Accumulibacter sp.: one gene and its partner. The main gene of each other region encodes a partner of the protein of the gene in region 2 in a complex. Links are inferred from orthologs where the notes say so. Each region holds a gene or a part of one and is shown on either strand. Other genes may lie near its edges.

Region 1 (2,997 bases), 1.4 Mb from region 2 along the record:
CTTCTGCAGGACGTCCGGTTTCAGCAGCAGTTCTTCCCGGCGCGTGCCCGATCGATTGACGTTGATCGCTGGATAGACGCGTTTTTCCGCCATCCGGCGATCAAGGTGGATTTCCATGTTGCCCGTGCCCTTGAACTCCTCGTAGATGACGTCATCCATGCGACTGCCGGTATCGATCAGGGCGGTGGCGATGATGGTCAGCGAGCCGCCTTCTTCGATGTTGCGCGCGGCACCGAAGAAACGCTTCGGTTTCTGTAGTGCATTGGCATCGACACCGCCGGTGAGGACTTTGCCGGAGGCGGGTTGCACCGTGTTGTAGGCGCGCGCCAAGCGGGTGATCGAGTCCAGCAGGATGACGACGTCGCGCTTGTGTTCAACCAGGCGCTTGGCTTTCTCGATGACCATCTCGGCGACCTGTACATGGCGAGTCGCCGGCTCGTCGAAGGTCGATGCCACGACTTCTCCACGCACGGACCGGGTCATCTCGGTCACCTCTTCGGGACGTTCGTCGATGAGCAGCACGATGAGCGAGACGTCCGGATGGTTGCTGGTGATGGCGTGCGCAATGTGCTGCATCATCACGGTCTTGCCGCTCTTCGGGCTGGCTACCAACAGCCCCCGTTGTCCCTTGCCGATCGGCGCGATGATATCGATGATGCGGCTGGTGATGTTCTCCTCGCCGCGGATGTCCCGTTCGAGTGCCAGATGCTCGGCCGGATGCAGTGGAGTCAGGTTTTCGAAGAGGATCTTGTTCTTTGATGCCTCTGGCGTCTCGCCGTTGATCCGGTCGACCTTGACCAGGGCGAAATAGCGCTCTCCTTCCTTGGGCGTCCGAATCTCCCCTTCGATGGTGTCCCCTGTGTGCAGGTTGAAGCGCCTGATCTGGCTCGGGCTGACGTAGATGTCGTCGGTGCTTGCTAGGTACGAGGTGTCCGGCGAGCGGAGGAAGCCGAAACCGTCAGAAAGGGTTTCGAGCGTGCCGTCGCCAAAGATGCTTTCCCCCTTGCGGGCCTGGTTCTTCAACAGGGCAAAGATCAGCTCATGCTTGCGCAAGCGATTGGCGCCCTCGATGTTGTTGTTGACCGCCATGTCGAGCAACTGGCTGACATGTAATGCTTTGAGTTCGGATAGTTGCATGTGCTGACGAGAGATGAGGGAATGACGGGGCGACCGTTCGCAGGCAGATCGACCCGGGATGTGCGGCGGCCGCCGGGAGAGGACGGCTAGGGCTGCTGCAAGAAAGCGAGAGTGCCTGAAGGCTTTGGATCGGGCGGGGGGGTCCGAGTGGGAAACTCGCGTCGGCCCCCGGAACCATCAGGTCGCGAGGGTAGCGGCTTTAGAGATTGCTGTCAATGAAAGTGACCAACTGCGCGCGTGACAGTGCCCCCACCTTCGTCGCCTCGACGTTGCCGTTCTTGAACAGCATCAGCGTCGGGATGCCACGGATGCCGTAACTGGCCGGCGTCCTCTGGTTGTCATCGATATTCAGCTTGACGACCTTCAGGCGACCTGCATAGTCGGTGGCGATGTCGTCGAGCAGCGGCGCGATCATCTTGCACGGGCCGCACCATTCTGCCCAGTAATCGACCAGAACCGGTTCTGCCGACTGCAATACGTCGGCAGCGAAGCTGTCGTCGGTGACGTGATGGATGTGTTCGTTCATTCAAAGCCTCTTGCGGGATCTTGGATGGGGATCTTGGTAAGCGCAGACGGGGGGCTGCCCTGGGAGCGACCGGGACTCCAATCGGCGAGCCACGCAATGCTAGCGAAAAAAACTTGCCAAGGGAAGTCGTGCGTTGGCCTGAACGGCTGCAAGTACGCTATAGTCGGCATCGTCTCATATCTCCAGAAACACGATCATGGCGTACGTTGTTACAGAGAACTGTATCAAGTGCAAGTTCACGGATTGCGTCGACGTCTGTCCGGTGGACTGCTTTCATGAAGGGCCGAACTTCCTCGTGATCGATCCCGAGGAGTGCATCGACTGCACCCTTTGCGTCCCGGAGTGTCCGGCGGAAGCAATCTTCGCCGAGGATGATGTACCGCAGGCACAGCATGGGTTCATTGCCCTGAATGCGGAACTGGCACAGATTTGGCCGGTCATTTCAGAGCGCCGGGAAGCATTGCCGGACGCCGACGAGTGGAGCAACAAGCCGGACAAGCTCAAGTATCTCGAGCGTTGATCCCGTTGTCGCTCGTTCTTGGTGGCGGTGGCGAGCGCTGACTGACCAGGCACGATGTGAATCGATCGGTCACCCGTTCGCTGCGCTAGCCAGGAAACAGCCATTCGGACAGCAGCGGCAGGGCAAATCCTCTAGAATGGTATTGGTTTGCGTTCATCGGGCCACCCCTGCCCGGCGGGGAGTGGCCGGAAATCTGGTGGGCATGGCAAGAGTGAAAATATTGGACAAGGCAACGACAGGAGGAGAACAGTGGAAAAAATCTGGCTGCAGAGCTATCAGAAGGGTGTGCCCGCGGAGGTGGACCTGAGCGAGTTCAAGTCGCTTGGTGAGTTGTTCGAAAGGAGTGTCGGCAAGTATCGCGATCGTGTCGCCTACCTCAGCATGGGCGCACAGATCACCTACGGCGAACTCGACAAGCTGTCACGGGATTTTGCCGCTTACCTGCAGTCCGTTCTCAAGCTGCCGCAGGGCGCGCGCGTGGCGCTGATGATGCCGAATGTCCTGCAGTATCCGATCTGCATTTTCGGCGCGCTGCGTGCCGGCTACGTGGTAGTCAATGTAAACCCGCTGTATACGCCCCGCGAGCTCGAACACCAGCTCAAGGACTCGGGTGCCGAAGTGATCGTCATTCTCGAGAACTTCGCCGTGACGCTCGAGCAGGTGGTCGCCCGGACACCGGTCAAGCACATCCTCGTGGCCCGTCTGGGTGACATGCTTCCCTTCCCCAAGGGAGCAGTGGTCAACTTCGTCGTCAAGTACGTGAAGAAGATGGTCCCCGCCTGGACCCTGACGCGGGCGGTCAATTTCAGGACGG
Region 2 (3,226 bases):
GGCCGCCAGAAAGGCCACACCGAGCTCTATCGCGGAGCCGAGTATGTGGTTGATTTCCTGCCAAAAGTGAAAATCGAAGTGGTCGTCACGGATTCTGCTGCCGAGGGTGCCATCGATGCGATCGTCAAGGCCGCACGCACGGGCAAGATCGGCGACGGCAAGATTTTCGTCAGCAACGTCGAACAGGTCGTGCGCATCCGGACCGGCGAGGTCGACGAGTCGGCGATCTGAGCTCCGAGTCGTGACGAAGTCGTCGCGAGCAGTCCAGGATGCAAGGCGCGAGCGAACGACGAGACGGATCAGACGGATCGGTGAGGGCGAAGGCAGGGTTTCGCGCCGCATGCAGCGCGCCGCCGTAGGCGGCCGGCTGCGCAAAGCCGGCCGTGGGCGGGAGCGAGTGAGCAGCGGCAGCGATCGCCACCGGGCCGGCCCTTCAGCGGAGCGGCTGCGCTTGGCCGCCGGCCTTCAGCAACACCCACAGGGCACCGTCACCACCATCGCTCGGCGGCGCGTGACAGAAAGCCAGGACATCCCGGTGGCGACCCAGCCAGGCCTTGACCAGTTGCCGCAGGATCGCTTCGCGCCCCGGCGAGCCGTGGCCGCGCCCATGCACGATGCGCAGGCAACGCTTGCCCGTACTCCGTGCCTCGGCAACGAAGCGCGCCACCTCGGCATGCGCCTGCTGCCGGTTCAGTCCGTGCAGGTCGATGTGGTCCTGAATGCTCCAGCGGCCCCGCCGCAGATCGCGCAACACGCTGCGCGGCACGCCGCAGCGCAGGAACGAGTCGGCGCCACCCAGATCGAGCCAGTCATCGATGGCCACAGCACCATGCAGGAGCTCGCCGAGTACGGCCGCTTCGTCGATCTCGCGCTGTCGCGGCCGCGGACTTGGTTTCGGCCCATCGAGGCAGACCCGGTTGGGCTTGCGCAGCGGCTGCGCACCGTCCACAGCGGCGAGGAAGGCTGCCAGGTCCTCCGCACTGTGACGGCTGAACTGACTCATCGCCGGCCTCGCTCCCCATGCCTCAGGCGAAGCTGCGCGGGCTGCCTGGCGACGGCGCGGGCGAGCGCTCAGCCCGCCAGACCGAGACCGTCGAGATAGCGCTCGGCGTCGAGCGCCGCCATGCAGCCGCTGCCGGCGGAGGTGCACGCTTGGCGGTAGATATGGTCCTGCACATCGCCCGCGGCGAAGACACCGGCGACCGAAGTCGCGGTGGCGTTACCCTGGTGGCCGCCCTGCGTCAGCAGGTAACCGCCTTCCATCGCCAACTGACCGGCAAAGAGCTCGGTGTTCGGCTTGTGGCCGATGGCGATGAAGACGCCCAGCAGCGGCAGGTCTTCGGTCGTGTCCGTCAGCGTGCTGCGAATGCGGATACCGGTCACCCCGGACTGGTCGCCGAGGATCTCGTCGAGGGTGCAGTTCCAGCGAATCGTCACCTTGCCCGCCTTTTCCCGGGCGAACAGCTTGTCCTGCAGGATCTTCTCGCTGCGCAACCGGTCACGCCGGTGCACCAGCGTCACGTGACTGGCGATGTTGGCCAGATACAGCGCTTCCTCGACGGCAGTGTTGCCGCCACCGATGACCGCCACCGCTTGCCCGCGGTAGAAGAAACCGTCGCAGGTCGCACAGGCCGACACACCGCGACCAGCAAAAACCTCTTCGGACGGCAGCCCCAGGTACTGCGCCGACGCGCCGGTCGCAATGATCAACGCATCGCAGGTGTAGGTCGCCAGGTCGCCGACCAGCGTGAACGGCCGTTCGCGGACGTGCGCCGTGTGGATGTGGTCGAAGACGATCTCGGTCTCAAAGCGTCGGGCGTGCTCTTCGAAGCGCTGCATCAATTCTGGTCCTTGGACGCCCTGCGCGTCGGCCGGCCAATTGTCGACGTCGGTCGTGGTCATCAGCTGCCCGCCCTGCGCCATGCCGGTGACCAGCACCGGCTGCAGGTTGGCACGTGCGGCATAGACCGCGGCAGTGTAGCCGGCGGGGCCAGAGCCGAGGATCAGCAGGCGGCAGTGGCGGGTTGCTTGGTTCATGTTCGGTCACTCTCCTGGTAGGTCAGCGAAAATTATAACCGCCATCTCTCGTCAGTCTGCTCCCGCCGCGACCACCGGTTAACGTCGGGACCCTGCAAAGTGCCTTATAATCGGCCTGCAAGCCCTTGATAGAAATCACTTCACTTGACGGAAGAATCGCCCATGAACACTCAGGTCGAGCAGACCAGGAGAGGCCCCAGTCTCACCCTGCTGCACAGCATCCCGATTTTTGCCGGAGTCCCCGATTCCCAGCTCGAGCAGATCGCCAAGGTTGCCTTTCACCGCCGGGTCGCGCGCCAGACGACGATCGTTCGTGCCGGCGACAGCACGGACTCCCTCTACGTGCTGATCAGCGGCGGCGCCAAGGTTCTCAACAGTGACGAAGAGGGCCGTGAGGTGATTCTGACCCTGCTTGGCCCCGGTGAGTTCTTTGGCGAAATGGGCCTGATCGACGGCAGCCCACGGTCGGCTGACGTCGTCGCCACCGAAGCCTGCGAGCTGCTGGTGATCACCAAGGGCGACTTCAAGCGCTGCCTGGCCGAGAACTTCGACCTCTGCCTGAACATCATGAAGAGCCTGGTGCAGCGCTTGCGCGAGGCCGACCGCAACATCGAGAGCCTGGCATTGCTCGACGTGTACGGCCGCGTCGCCAAGCTGTTGCTCGATTTCTCCGAGGAAGAGCGTGGGCAGCGCGTCATCCGGCGCCGGGTGACCAAGCAGGACATCGCCAAGATGATCGGCGCCTCGCGCGAAATGGTCAGTCGCGTCATGAAGGACCTCGAGAACCGGGGCTACTTTCGTGTCGAGGACGGTCGCACGGTCATTCTCGACAAGCGATCGCCCGCTTCGATCAGCGCCCAGCGCTCCTGACAGAATTTGTTGCAGAACCCGGCAATGGCATTGTTGAGCAAACTCGGCAGCAGGATTCCCTACCCCTCCAGAACAGCCAGCCCGCTGCCGGAGAAGATCGCAGTCCTGCTGCGTGAATCGCGCTGGCTCGTCCTGATCGTGGTCGCGAGCTTCATCGCCCTCTCGCTCTGGGGTTACGACCCGGCTGATCCCGGCTGGTCGCACGCCGTATACAGCAGCACGCTGCACAACCCGGCCGGGCGCAGCGGCGCCTGGCTCGCCGACATGCTGCTGTACCTCTTCGGCCTCTCGGCATGGTGGTTGATCCTCCTCCTGCTGA

The links.
Region 1: the proteins of trxB (region 2) and trxA are in contact, whole or in part, in a crystal structure (PDB 1F6M), measured with the Escherichia coli proteins. The link is inferred for Accumulibacter sp. from one-to-one orthologs.

The regions. Positions count from the first base shown.
Region 1 is NZ_JAZKUG010000001.1:2,453,772-2,456,768, forward strand. Bases 1-2,676 are described here. They hold trxA (thioredoxin TrxA), read right to left. Parts: upstream 1,664-2,676; coding sequence 1,337-1,663; downstream 1-1,336. Other genes in these bases: rho (transcription termination factor Rho), read right to left, coding at 1-1,137; fdxA (ferredoxin FdxA), read left to right, coding at 1,860-2,183; fadD (long-chain-fatty-acid--CoA ligase FadD), read left to right, coding at 2,433-2,676. In the rest of the region: more of fadD, read left to right, coding at 2,677-2,997. UniProt on the Escherichia coli protein: Participates in various redox reactions through the reversible oxidation of its active center dithiol to a disulfide and catalyzes dithiol-disulfide exchange reactions.
Region 2 is NZ_JAZKUG010000001.1:3,877,943-3,881,168, forward strand. What follows is about bases 55-2,959. They hold trxB (thioredoxin-disulfide reductase), read right to left. Parts: upstream 2,038-2,959; coding sequence 1,072-2,037; downstream 55-1,071. Other genes in these bases: V5B60_RS16985 (P-II family nitrogen regulator), read left to right, coding at 55-231; V5B60_RS16990 (Smr/MutS family protein), read right to left, coding at 434-1,003; V5B60_RS17000 (Crp/Fnr family transcriptional regulator), read left to right, coding at 2,200-2,907; V5B60_RS17005 (DNA translocase FtsK 4TM domain-containing protein), read left to right, coding at 2,932-2,959. Also shown: more of V5B60_RS16985, read left to right, coding at 1-54; more of V5B60_RS17005, read left to right, coding at 2,960-3,226.